3 regions of the Streptomyces sp. NPDC052107 genome follow, and region 2 is predicted to be linked to each of the others. Evidence: riboswitches for the same ligand, from Rfam matches in the RefSeq annotation. Region 2 holds a riboswitch; each other region holds the start of a gene.

Region 1 (4,469 bases), on a different contig from region 2:
ACGAGTTCCCGTACGAGCGCGTACTGGGCGTGGTTGGTGTCCTGGTATTCATCGACCAGAACGTGCCGGAAGCGACGGCGGTAGTGCTCGGCGACGTCCGGGAAGGCGCGCAGCAGGTTGACCGTCGTCATGATCAGGTCGTCGAAGTCGAGCGCGTTGGCCTCGCGCAGCCGCGACTGATAGAGCGCGTAGGCCTGGGCGAGGGTCTTCTCGAAGCCGTCGGTGGCTTGGGCGGCGAAGTCCTCCTCGTCGATCAGCTCGTTCTTCAGGTTGCTGATCTTCGCGCTGAACGACTTCGGCGGGAAGCGCTTTGGGTCGAGGTCCAGGTCGCGGCAGACCAGGGCCATCAGGCGCTTGCTGTCGGCGGCGTCGTAGATCGAGAACGACGACGTGAATCCGAGCTTCTTGCTCTCCCGGCGCAGGATGCGCACGCACGCGCTGTGGAAGGTCATCACCCACATCGCGTTCGCGCGCGGGCCGACGAGCTGCTCGACGCGCTCCTTCATCTCGCCCGCGGCCTTGTTGGTGAAGGTGATCGCGAGGATCTGGCCCGGGTGCACGTGCCGCTCGGCGAGCAGGTGGGCGATGCGGTGGGTGAGCACACGGGTCTTGCCGGAGCCGGCGCCGGCGACGATGAGCAATGGGGAGCCGGCGTGCACGACCGCGGCGCGCTGGTTGTCGTTCAGCCCCGCCAGCAGGGCCGCCGCGTCGAGGGCGGGACGCGGGGCGCCGTCGCGGTAGTACGCGTCCCGGTCCGGCGGCACGTCGAACTTCCCGCCGAACAGATCGTCCGGAAGCGGCTCCGGAGCGTGATCGTCCTCGGGCGGCGGCGGGGGCTCCTCCTCACGCCCGCGAGGGGCCTGGAGGTCCGCCAGGAAGCTGTCGTCAAAGAGGCTGCTCATCGCTCTACGAGTCTAGGGCGCCCCACCGACAACCGGTCGCCGTCCCCGGAACATGGCCGGTCCGGAACACAGTTGATCTTGACCGCCGAGCGGCCCGCATCCTGCTCACACAGGGGAACCGTCCGATGACACAGGAGCGAAACCTGGCTCAGGTCACGAAAATGTATCGGACATATCACGCACCAACCTTCACAGGAGTCACACGAGTTGGCTAGCGTGCGTCCGGGCCGTACGACCCCTACCGGCGAACCTCGCCGGGCCGCGCGGCCTCCGCCGAGTCCGGCGCGCCGCAGGGCGCCCGGAGCCGGGGACCCACCGACCTTGGGGTGAATCGGCCGGCTCCCACCCGGGACGCCGCCGTAGGGCAACCCTTCCGAACCACCGCCCGAACCCGACAGCTAACCCGGTAGGCGGCCCATTGGAAGGAGTCGCCTCCCTTGGCGTCGCACCGCAAGCCGCGCCCCGGCGGGACCATCGGAACGGGTCTTCGCACCCCCGCCCTCGCCACCGCCGCCCTCACCTCCATGGCCGTGCTCTCGCAGACCGCAGAGGCCGCCCCCAGTACCGATCACGCCAAGCCGAGCCTGGAGGAGGTCGAGAAGAAGGTCGACGATCTGTACCGCCAGGCGGAGTCGGCGACCCAGAAGTACAACGCGGCCAAGGAGCGGACCGGTAAGCAGAGGGGCCGCGTCGACGCCCTCCGCGACGACCTCGCCCAGCGCACCGAACGCCTCAACAAGGCCCGCGAGGAGCTGGGCTCGTTCGCCGCGGCCCAGTACCGCACCGGCGCCGCCGCTCCCGACACGGCCACCTTCCTGCTGGCGAACGACCCGCAGGACTACTTCGACCAGACCCAGCTGATGAACCGGCTGACCTCGCGGGAGAAGACCGCGGTCGACGACTACATCGGCGAGCAGGCCGCGACCATGAAGAAGCGGCGGGAGGCCGCGGAGAGCCTGCAGACGCTGAACGTCTCACAGCACGACCTGCAGACCGCCAAGTCCACCGTCCAGAAGAAACTGGCCTCGGCCCGTGAGCTGCTGTCGCGGCTGAACGCCCAGGAGAAAGCCCGGCTGGCCGCCATCGAGCGGGAGAAGCAGCAGGAGGCGGCGCGCAAGGCGGCCGAGCTGGCGAAGCAGCAGGCGGCCCAGCAGCAGGCAGCTCAACAGCAGGCCGACTCGTCCTCCTCGTCCTCCTCGTCCACGGGGTCCGGGTCCGGATCCGGTTCGACGGGCTCCGGCTCGACCGGGTCCACCACCACATCCAGCTCGTACGACACGAAGGCCGAGAAGGCGATCGCCTTCGCCCGCGCACAGATCGGCAAGCCGTACGTGTGGGGCGCGACCGGGCCGGACTCCTACGACTGCTCGGGCCTCACCCAGGCCGCCTGGAAGGCCGGCGGCGTCTCACTTCCGCGCACCACGTACGACCAGGTCAATGCGGGCACCACGGTCTCGCTCGCCGACGCGCGCCCGGGCGACCTGATCTTCTTCTACGACGACATCAGCCACGTCGGCATGTACATAGGCAACGGCATGATGATCCACGCCCCGAAGCCGGGCGCGTACGTCCGCGAGGAGTCCATCTACTACGGCGGAGAGTCGATCATCCACAGCGTGGTCCGCCCGGGCTGAGGCCCGCCCCGGGCACGGGCGCGCCTCAGCCCTTCGACGCTCCACGCGGGCGTACCGGCGAATCGGACGGCCGCGTGGGCGCGTGCCCATGTCTTGGGCTGCCACGCGCGTGCCGACGTTTCGGGCTGCCACGCGCCCGTGACGGTGCCTTGGCCTCCAGGCGCGCGTCGGCGAATCACGTGGCCATCCACGTGCGCGTACCGGCGTTTCTCGCGCCCACGCGCGCGTGCGGCCTCTTCTTCGTCCACGTGCGCGTGCCGGGGTCTTCTCCGTCCCCGCCCGCGTGCGGCCCTTCATCCGCCCACGCGCACGTGTCGGCTTTCCTGTGTCCACGCGCGGGCTGCCCGCTCTTCCGGCCTCACGCACGCGTACCGGCGTTTTCGGTCTTCACGCGCGCGTGCCCTTCCGGGCAGCGACGCCCCGGCTCCCTAGCATCGGGCCCATGCCCGGCATCTCAGATCTGCGCGCGTGGTGGGCGGGGCGGTCCCCCGCGGCCGGGGCCGCCGTGATGGCGACCGGCATCCTGTCGGTGGGGCTGCACATGACCGGCGACGAGGCGGTCTCCCGGGTGGTGCTGGCGCTGGCGTGCGTCGCCTGGGCCGCGCTGGCCGCGGAGTTCGCGCTGCGACTGGTCGGCGAGCGGCAGCGCTGGGCGACCGAGGCGGAGAGCCCCGGCGCGCTGACCTCCGTCGCCGCGACCACGGTGCTCGGCACCCGGATCTCGGCGCTGGGCCTGCAGACCCTGGCCGAGGCGCTGCTGGCGCTCGCGGCGCTGCTCTGGCCGGTGCTGCTGTTCATGGTCGTACGGCGCTGGGGGCCGCGCATGCCAGGGGCGGTGTTCCTGTGTTGTGTGGCCACGGAGGGGATCGCCGTACTGGCCGCCACGCTGGCCGAGGCCGAGCGCGCGGCTTGGCTCGCGCACACCGCGCTGGTGCTGTTCTGGCTGGGCCTGGTGCTCTACGGCCTGGCGCTGGTCCACTTCGACGCTCGGCAGGTGCTGGAGGGGCCGGGCGACCACTGGATCGCGGGCGGGGCGCTCGCGATCTCGGCGCTGGCCGGGGCGAACCTGCTCATCGCCGGGGACTCGGGCATGTACCTGTGGAACGACGACGACCGCGGCGTGCTGCGCACCGTGACGGTCGCGCTGCTCGTGCTGGATCTGGGCTGCTACGTCGTACTGCTGGCCGCCGAGGCGGCGCGGCCCCGGCCCGGTTACCACGTGCTGCGGTGGGCGACGGTGTTCCCGATGGGGATGACGGCGGTGGCGACGCTGTCCGTCGCGACCGTCTTCAGCGTGCCGTGGCTCGACTGGCCGGGACGGGTGCTGCTGTGGGCGGCGGTGGCGGTGTGGCTCGCGGTCGCCGCCGGTGCGCTGCTCGCGGCCCGCGCCGACGGCAGGGGCGGATGACCGTCAGGTCCACAGGACGGCGATGAGGATGTTCGCCGTGGTCAGCAACCCGACCAGCCCGAACACGCCCTTGTCGACCTTCTCCTCGTCGCGCTTCACATAGACCAGCCCGAGGATCACGATCAGCAGCGCCAGCTTGACGCCGATCTTGATGGTGTTGACGTGGTGGTCGTCGGCCTGGTTGAGGCCGACCAGGGCCACGCCGGTGACCAGCATGGTCAGCGCGCCATGCAGCATCGCGGGCACGAACCGGGCCGTGCCCTGGCCCATCGCCTTCATCTGGGTGAGGAAACCGCCGAGCAGCGCGGCGATGCCGATGATGTGCAGGCCGACGAAGAGATGGATGAGTACGTCCATGGGCCCGGAGCCTAACCAGGGGCCCAGGGGCCTCCTGCCACCGGCCCCGGTCACAGCGGTCGGCGATCACACAGGTGATCTTGCATATATGCGCCCCATAGCACCCCACGCCTCCCGTCCGTCCCGCTTTCCGCGCTTCGGTCACCACGCTCTGTGAAGACGACGCCT
Region 2 (4,469 bases):
CTCGCCGGAGCGGTGGGACATCATGCACTTGAAGCCGTTGCGCTGGGCCAGCTCGACGGCGTCCAGGGTCTCGGTCAGGGAGCCGATCTGGTTGACCTTGACCAGCAGGGCGTTGGCGGTGCCCTCCTCGATGCCGCGGGCGAGGCGCTCGGGGTTGGTGACGAACAGGTCGTCGCCGACCAGCTGGACCTTGTCGCCGAGACGGTCGGTGATGACCTTCCAGCCGGCCCAGTCGTCCTCGAACAGCGGGTCCTCGATGGAGACGAGCGGGTAGGCCGCGACGAGCTCCTCGTAGTACTCCGTCATCTCGGCGGCGGAGCGCTCCTTGCCCTCGAAGAGGTACTTGCCGTCCTTGTAGAACTCGGAGGCGGCCACGTCGAGCGCGAGGGCGATCTGGTCACCGGGGACGTACCCGGCCTGCTTGACGGCCTCGAGGATGAGGTCGAGGGCCTCGCGGTTGGAGCCCAGGTTCGGGGCGAAGCCGCCCTCGTCGCCGAGGCCGGTGGACAGGCCCTTGGACTTCAGGACGGACTTGAGGGTGTGGTACACCTCGGCGCCCCAGCGCAGGGCCTCGGAGAAGGACTCCGCGCCGATCGGGGCGATCATGAACTCCTGGATGTCCACGTTGGAGTCCGCGTGCGAGCCGCCGTTCAGGATGTTCATCATCGGCACCGGCAGCAGGTGCGCGTTGGGGCCGCCCAGGTAGCGGAAGAGGGGGAGGTCGGACGCCTCGGAGGCGGCGTGGGCGACGGCGAGGGAGACGCCGAGGATGGCGTTGGCGCCGAGGGAGCCCTTGTTGTCGGTGGCGTCCAGGTCGAACATGGCCTGGTCGATCAGGCGCTGCTCGGTGGCGTCGTAGCCGACCAGCTCCGGGCCGATCTGTTCGATGACGGCGAGGACGGCCTTCTCGACACCCTTGCCCTGGTAGCGGTTCGGGTCGCCGTCGCGGAGCTCGATGGCCTCGAAGGCGCCGGTGGAGGCGCCGGACGGGACGGCGGCACGACCCGTGCTGCCGTCGTCGAGGCCGACCTCGACCTCGACCGTGGGGTTGCCTCGGGAGTCCAGGATTTCCCGGGCTACGACGACGTCGATGGACGGCACGAGCATCTCCTTCTTGGATGTGACGCTGGAAGTGCGGGGCTTTGTGCCTTACGGCTGTGCCTTGCGACTAGAGCCTAACCGTCCCCGGGGCGTCGGCCACCGACCGACCGTCCCGTGGACAGGGAGAGACACGCAGACGGTACCCATTGTTCATCCACGGAACAAAGAGGCCTGCCGGTGAGGCCCTGCTGAAGAGTGGGGAAACAGCGCGCGGAAACGAAAGACCCCGCCCCGGCGCGTACGGGGGAACACGCGCCGGGGCGGGGAGTCCATGGGGACGGGGTGGCCCTCACGAGGCCCTCAGTGTGCGGGCCGGGGACGTGAGGGCACTGTGAGCCCGTTCGGAGCCAGGTGTCACTTCAGGTGCAGCTGCTGGCCCGGGTAGATGAGGTCGGCGTCCTGGACGATGTCCTTGTTCAGCTTGAACAGCTTCTGCCAGCCGCCCGCCACGTGGTGCTTCTCGGCGATGGCGCTGAGGGTGTCGCCCTTGACGACCTTGTACTCGCCGTCGCCCTTCTCGACCTTCTTGCCGGCCGGGGTGGTGACGGTCTTGCTCGCCGACGGGGCCGTGCGCGTGGTGGAGCGGGAGGCGGCCTGGTCGGTGGAGCGGGTGGTAGTGCTCTTGGTCGTGGTGCTCTTGGTGGCCGCCGGGGCGGAGCCGTTGTACGGCGTGCTCGACAGGCCCGTGCCACAGACCGGCCAGGCACCCTTGCCCTGGCCCGCGAGGACCTTCTCGGCGATGGCGATCTGCTGCGCCTTGGTGGCGAGGTCGGCACGCGCGGCGTAGGCGGTGCCGCCGTACGCGGCCCAGGTGGAGTTGGTGAACTGCAGGCCACCGTAGAAGCCGTTGCCGGTGTTGATGGACCAGTTGCCGCCCGACTCGCACTGGGCGACCTTGTCCCACTCGGAGGCGGTGGCGGCGGAGGCGTTGCCGGCCGCCATCAGCGGGGCGGCGACGGCGGCGCCGGTGACACCGGCGAGCGTGATGGCGCGGACGGCCTTGGACGGACGACGGTGCTTGCCCTTGCCGGAGAACAGCATGGATCGATCCCCTCACCGACGCCTGCGAGGTGAGCTGTCGGGTTCGGGCCGGTTGAGTTGCCCGGCCGCGCACTCGGTTGTCCGAGGGCGCGGCTTCACCCCAAGCCGGTCCAGCGTCAACCGCTGGGCCCGGCGCTTACCTTGGGTCCCCCGCTCCTGCCTACGGCGCTTGACGCGACGACTGTTCCCGGGCATCCACTGGCAGGATTCGGCGTTGCGGTTGCCGGGGCTCGTGGTGACGAGCGGTCCTGACCGTAGACATGCGATCGTCGGATTTTCAAAGACGATCAGGGCTTCTGAGACTCATCCCACACTTTCACCAAACCGGACATCGGTGGCGAAGTGGGGCGTCAATTCCCGCTAGTCGTCGCCGTTTTCGGCATGGACTTTCAGGGTCTGACCGGCGGCGATGTGGTCCGGGTCGGCACCGATGACCTTCTCGTTGGCGGCGTAGAGCGCATGCCATCCGCCGTCGACGTCAAGGGATTCGGCGATGGAGGCGAGGGAGTCGCCCTCACGGACTGTGTAGGCGTCCGGTCCATGGCCGGCGTGACGGCCGGAAGATGTGGCGTTCTGACCGCTTGTCACGCTTTCGTCCGCGCTCTCGCCACGGTGACGTCCGCCACTGCCGAGCGCACCGGTGTCGACCAGGCTCCAGGAACCGGCACTCTGCTGGTAATTGTCCGGGTTGTCGGCGCTCGGGGTTGCCGTGGGAGAGCTGTCGCCTCCCTGTGAACTTCCGCCGTCGAGCGAGCCGGACTTGTCAGTCTTGTCGGACTTCGGGGTGCTGGTCCCGGTGGAGTCTCCGGTGCCGCCCGGGCTCCCGGTGGCGTGCTCGCTCGCGCCCGGGCCCGGTGTGGCGCTCTCGTCCGAGGAGGAGCCGGTGGAGTCCGAGCCGGAAGAGCCGGAGGCGGAGTCCGGGGAGGACGAATCCGGCAGACCGGACGAGTCGGAGTGGCCGGCCGAGCCGGACGCGTCACCCGAACCACCGATGCCGCCGACGCCGGGGTCGACGTCGACCGAACCGGAGTGGGAGGTCAGCCCGGCGGTCAGCGCGCACATGGTCCACGGCTTGGTGCCCTGGTCGGCGAGGATCTTCTCGGCGACGGATATCTGCTGCGAGCGGCTGGCCTGGTCGGCGCTCTCGGCGTACTGCGTGCCGCCGTACTTGTCCCAGTCGTCCTGCGAGATCTGCAGACCGCCGTAGTAGCCGTTGCCGGTGTCCGCACTCCAGGAGCCGCCGCTCTCGCACTCGGCGACCTTGTCCCACGTGGTGCCGTCGGCCGCGTTGGCGCTCGCGGCGCCGAGCAGCGGGATGGCGATGGCGGAGCCGGTCACGCCGGCCGCGACGAGGAGGGCCGGAGCCTGACGGGGGCGACGGTGACGACCGTTCCCGGAGAGCATGCGGAAGCCTTTCGTGCGACAGCAGGACCGGCGGGCGAAGTAGTGCCTCTCGCCACGCTGATGGGTGAACGTATCGGCAGACGATCACTTGTCACAAGTTCATGCCGCGCAGATCACGTGAAGATCACAGAGTTGAATGTTTGCCGTCTCCTGCAGTGCGGTGACCGATCGCCCCCTCCTGCCCGCTTTGTCACCCGTCGGGAACGGCGATGCCTCACGTCCCGTGCGGGGGGGGCCGCAACCATGGACTCGACATGCCCCGGGGGGCTTCCCGTCCAGGAGGACACGATGGCGCGGCACACCCGGCTGCCCGGTGAGTCCGCGGACTACCTCGCCGCACGCGAGGAACTCCGCGACGCCGAGATCGAACTCATGCGCCACCGCGAGAAGGTCGCGGCCCTGCGCAGGGCGCTCCCGCAGGGCGCCGACGTCGACGACTACGTCTTTCTCGAAGGCCCCGCCGACCTCGACGCGGGCGACACGCCCGTCCGCGAGGTCAGGCTGAGCGAGCTGTTCACCGGCCCCGGCCGGCCGCTGATCGTCTACCAGTTCATGTACGGCAAACGGCAGACCGACCCGTTTCCGATGTGCACCCTGTGGATCGACGGCTTCAACGGCGTCGCCCACCACGTCGGCCGGAACGCCGACCTCGTCGTCCTCGCGGCCGCCGACCCGCCCACCCTGCGCCGGCACGCCCGAGCCCGCGGCTGGTCCCGGCTGCGCCTGCTGAGCGCCGGGGACAGCACCTTCAAGTACGACCTGGGCAGCGAGGACGAGGATGGTGTCCAGGACTCCACCGTCTCCGTCTTCACCCGGGACGCGGACGGCACGGTCCGCCACTTCTACTCCGCCCACCCACGCATGTCCGAGGACATCGACCAGCGCGGCATCGACCTCCTCAACCCGGTCTGGCACCTCCTCGA
Region 3 (4,469 bases), on a different contig from region 2:
TGAGCCGGTCGAAGAGGGTGGCGCGCACGGTCTCGACATGCCCCGGTGCCGTACGCTCCAGCACGGCCATCCCCTCGTCCGTCAGTACGGCGATGCTGCTGCGCTTGTCCCAGCGGCAGTCCTCCCGGCGCACCAGCCCGTCCCGCTCGAGCCGGGTCACCGCGTACGTCAGCCTGCTGCGCGTGATCTTCAGCGTCTCGGCGAGGTCGGTCATCCGCAGCCGCCGGTCGGGCGCGTCGGACAGGTTGGCCAGCACGGAGTAGAACAGGTGCGGCATGCCGGCGTCCTGCTGGAGCTGTCGGTCGATCGCGTCCTCCAGGAGGTGCGTCGCGGCGAGATACGCGCGCCAGGCGCGCTGCTCCTCGGGGCTGAGCCAGCGGGTCGTCATGCCGCCAGTGTAAGTTTGTTTCAAACTTGAACCAAGCCTCGCCTCGCAGGGAGACCGCGCCGATGTCGTACCCGTACGTGCTGCTCTCCGCCGCCGTCTCCCTCGACGGCTGTCTGGACGACACCGGCCCCGACCGGCTCCTGCTGTCCAGCCCGGCCGACTTCGACCGAGTCGACGCGGTACGGGCCTCCGTCGACGCCATCCTGATCGGCGCCGGCACGATCCGCGCCGACAACCCGCGGCTGCTGGTCAACTCCGCCGAGCGCCGCGCGGCCCGGGTCCGGGCGGGCCGGCCGGAGTACCCGCTGAAGGTGACCGTCACCGCCACCGGCGACCTCGACCCCGACGCAAACTTCTGGCACACCGGCGGCGCCAAGCTCGTCTACACGACCGACCAGGGCGCCGAGCAGGCCGCCCGCCGCGTCGGCAACGCCGCCGACATCGTCCCGCTCGGCCCCGGCCTCGACTGGCGGGCCCTGCTGACCCACCTGCACGACGTGCGCGGAGTCGGACGGCTGATGGTCGAGGGCGGCGGCACGGTCCACACCCAGCTGCTGCAGCTGGGCCTCGCCGACGAGCTCCAGCTGGTCCTCGCGCCGCTCTTCGTCGGCGACCCGGCCGCGCCCCGTCTGTTCGGCCCCGGCAACTACCAGGCCGGTCGGCTGCGCCTGACCGAGACCCGCCGTATCGAGGACGTGGTTCTCATGCGCTACGAGCCCACCGCGCCCGGCAGCGGTCCCGTCGCCACCGCCGCCGACCGTCACTGGCTGCGCACCGCATGTGAACTCGCCGCGCTGTGTCCGCCCTCGGAGACGGCGTTCAGCGTCGGCGCGGTGGTGGTGGCCGCCGACGGTACGGAGCTGGCCCGCGGGCACTCCCGGGAGGGTGACGATCCCGTGGTGCATGCGGAGGAGGCCGCGCTCGCGAAGATCGACCCGGCGGATCCGCGACTGGCTGCCGCCACGGTGTACAGCAGCCTGGAGCCCTGCGCCCGGCGGGCCTCGCGGCCCGCGCCCTGTGCCGAGCTCATTCTTCGGGCGGGGGTACGGCGGGTGGTCACTGCTTGGCGCGAGCCGGACACGTTCGTGGCGGCGGCCGACGGTACGGGGATTCTGGTCAAGGCGGGTGCCGAGGTGGTCGTCCTGCCCGAGTTGGAGGGACCCGCCAAGGCGCCGAACGGGCATCTGCTGGGCTGAGGCGCCCGATCAAAGGCTCAGGGCCCGGAATCCAAGAGATTCCGGGCCCTGAGCCTTCAGTAGCGGGGACAGGATTTGAACCTGCGACCTCTGGGTTATGAGCCCAGCGAGCTACCGAGCTGCTCCACCCCGCGTCGTTGTGTCTCTACTGTACACCACGCACTCATCCGATCGGCGCACACCGGTCGCCCACGCCGCACCACGCCCGTGATCGCCTTCACCGACGGTGACCGGACGACCGCCCTCCGCATAACATCTGAGTCACCATCAAAAACGCGGACGCTCCTGAGCGATGGCCAACTCGCCCGGTTTGCAGTGCTCCTGACCGGTAAGTCCGCCGTCGAAAGCGTTAATGATCAAGCCGAACGGCTTGGAAAGTGGCTGCCAGGTCTATTAACGTTCGATAACGCAGCGCGGTTGTCCCAGCCGTCACAAGAGGCGGCTCCGTGTGCACGCGCCGAATCCCGCAAGGGAACCGGGGAACCACCACATTGGGGTGAATCGCGCGGATGCCAGCCGGTATACGCGCGTAGGAGACCTTCCTGCTCCGAACCCGTCAGCTAACCCGGTAGGCGGAGGAAGGAAAGGAGTGCGCCCGAGTGGCGTCCAACCGGCCCGCCCCAGAAGCCCCGTTCGTGCCCGCGCAAGCCCAGCCGGAGACCTTCGGCTACGGCGCCTACCGCGCCGAGGAGGGGCCCTGGGAGGAGTGGGACCCCACCGAGGACTCCGTCGCCCCGGTCCGTGGCCGGCACCGCGTCGCCAAGCAGCGCGGCGGCTTCGCACGCAGCTCCACCGTCCTCGGCGTCGGCGTGATGGCCGCGGTCGGCGCGGGCGGCATGGCCAGCGCCAACACCGGCAAGCCGCCGGTCTCCATATCCATGCCGGACCTGGACTCCGTCGAGCACATCTTCGACGGCGGCTCCTCCGACACGCCGCAGGCCACCACCACCGGACTCAGCCACGTGGGCGTGACCACCGACAGCGCCGACAGCGGCAACGCCGGCGAGGCCCTGCGCAACCGGATCATGGCCCAGGCCGAGCAGCAGAAGGGCCAGGCCGACAACAAGGCCACCGCCGCCGCGATCGCCGCGGCCGACCAGCAGGCCGCCGCCGCGGCCGCCAAGGCGGAGAAGGAGGCCGCCGCCAAGGCCGCCGCCGCCAAGGAAAAGGCGGAGGCCGACGCCGAGAAGGCCGCCGAGGCCAAGCGGCTGGCCGAACTGGCCAAGCAGTACCAGCTGCCCGTCGTCTCGTACACGATCACCGGCACCTTCGGGCAGCCCGGCGCGATGTGGTCCTCCGGCTACCACACCGGCCTCGACTTCGCCGCCCCCACCGGCACTCTCATCAAGGCCGTCCACAGCGGCACGGTGACCCAGGCCGGCTGGGCGGGCGCCTACGGCTACCGCACCGTCATCACCCTGGACGACGGCACCGAGCTGTGGTTCTGCCACCAGTCATCGATCAACGTCTCCGTCGGCCAGAAGGTCTCCACCGGCCAGGTCATCGGCCGCGTCGGCGCCACCGGCAACGTCACCGGCCCCCACCTCCACCTGGAGGTCCACCCGAACGGCCAGGCCACCGCCGTCGACCCGGCGCCGTGGCTGCGCGACAAGGGCCTCAACCCCTGACAGCCGTCCGTACGAGGGACTTCGCACCGGCGGCGGAATGCGATCATCCGCCGCCGGTGTTGATGTAGAGCATGACTTCTCTGCGCACACTCGGTTCCTCCGACCTCGAGGTCTTCCCGCTCTGCCTCGGCGGCAACGTCTTCGGCTGGACCGCCGACGAGGAGACCTCCTTCGCCGTCCTGGACGCCTATACGGCCGCCGGTGGCAACTTCATCGACACCGCGGACTCCTACTCGGCCTGGATCGAGGGCCACAAGGGCGGCGAGTCCGAGACGGTCATCGGCAAGTGGGTCAAGTCCCGCGGCAACCGTGACCGTGTCGTCATCGCCACCAAGGTCAGCCAGCACCCCGAGTTCCAGGGACTGTCCGCCGCCAACATCAAGGCCGCCGCGGACGCCTCCCTGCGCCGTCTGGACACCGACTACATCGACCTCTACTACACCCACTTCGACAAGCCCGAGGTCCCGGTCGAGGAGATCATCGGCGCGCTGGACGAGCTGGTGAAGGCGGGCAAGGTCCGTCACATCGCCGCCTCCAACATCAGCCCCGAGCGCCTGAAGGCCTCGCTCGACTTCTCCGACCGTGAGGGCCTGGCCCGCTATGTCGCCCTCCAGCCCCACTACAACCTGGTCTCCCGCGACACCTACGAGGGCCCGCTGCAGAACCTGGCCGCCAAGGAGGGCCTGTCCTCGGTGCCCTACTTCTCCCTCGCCGCGGGCTTCCTGACCGGCAAGTACCGCCCCGGCACCCAGGTCGACAGCGCCCGCGCGGGCCGGGCCCAGGAGTACGCGGACTCCGAGCGCGGCCAGAAGGTCCTCGCCGCCCTGGACGAGATCGCCGCCGCCCACGACGCCCCCGTCGCCACGGTCGCCCTCGCCTGGCTCGCCGCCCAGCCGACGATCACGGCCCCGATCGCCTCGGCCCGCACGGTGGAGCAGCTCCCCGCACTGCTGGGTGTGGTGGACCTGAACCTGACGGATGAGGAGGCGGCGAGCCTGACGGAGGCGTCGGCCTGATTCCTGCGCCGGCTGCGGGCTACCTTCTGTCAGCCGCTTCCGCCGCTTCCGCCGCTTCCGCCGCTTCCGCCGCCTGCGGCCACTTTCTTTCCGCCGCAACGGCTCTCAGCCACAACGGGGCAATCCGGCGGTGCCGAACCCTCCGTCACCCACCCGGCTAGGACCGATACGGGTTGTAAGCGGAGTAGGGCGCCGCCGGATAGCCGTAACCCGGCCCCGGGTAGCCGTAACCCGGCCAATG

Evidence for each region. A riboswitch is a leader RNA that binds a small molecule or an ion and turns the genes downstream of it on or off. The one in region 2 is predicted to bind cyclic di-AMP.
Region 1: another riboswitch for cyclic di-AMP. It lies ahead of AB0M27_RS17405 (NlpC/P60 family protein); the one in region 2 lies ahead of AB0M27_RS19705 (transglycosylase family protein).
Region 3: another riboswitch for cyclic di-AMP. It lies ahead of AB0M27_RS35050 (M23 family metallopeptidase); the one in region 2 lies ahead of AB0M27_RS19705 (transglycosylase family protein).

What each region holds. Positions count from the first base shown of each region.
Region 1 covers NZ_JBFAWG010000013.1:123,332-127,800, forward strand. The annotation lists gene pcrA (DNA helicase PcrA) at 1-902, opposite strand, end outside; cyclic di-AMP (ydaO/yuaA leader) riboswitch at 1,164-1,332, shown strand; gene AB0M27_RS17405 (NlpC/P60 family protein) at 1,340-2,536, shown strand; gene AB0M27_RS17410 (tellurite resistance/C4-dicarboxylate transporter family protein) at 2,979-3,944, shown strand; gene AB0M27_RS17415 (hypothetical protein) at 3,948-4,301, opposite strand.
Region 2 covers NZ_JBFAWG010000016.1:40,492-44,960, reverse strand. The annotation lists gene eno (phosphopyruvate hydratase) at 1-1,107, opposite strand, end outside; gene AB0M27_RS19705 (transglycosylase family protein) at 1,456-2,142, opposite strand; cyclic di-AMP (ydaO/yuaA leader) riboswitch at 2,147-2,320, opposite strand; gene AB0M27_RS19700 (transglycosylase family protein) at 2,503-3,546, opposite strand; gene AB0M27_RS19695 (DUF899 family protein) at 3,835-4,469, shown strand, end outside.
Region 3 covers NZ_JBFAWG010000056.1:20,524-24,992, reverse strand. The annotation lists gene AB0M27_RS35065 (MarR family transcriptional regulator) at 1-388, opposite strand, end outside; gene AB0M27_RS35060 (dihydrofolate reductase family protein) at 451-1,584, shown strand; tRNA gene AB0M27_RS35055 (tRNA-Met) at 1,645-1,718, opposite strand; cyclic di-AMP (ydaO/yuaA leader) riboswitch at 2,030-2,176, shown strand; gene AB0M27_RS35050 (M23 family metallopeptidase) at 2,184-3,212, shown strand; gene AB0M27_RS35045 (aldo/keto reductase) at 3,284-4,228, shown strand; gene AB0M27_RS35040 (PrsW family intramembrane metalloprotease) at 4,386-4,469, opposite strand, start outside.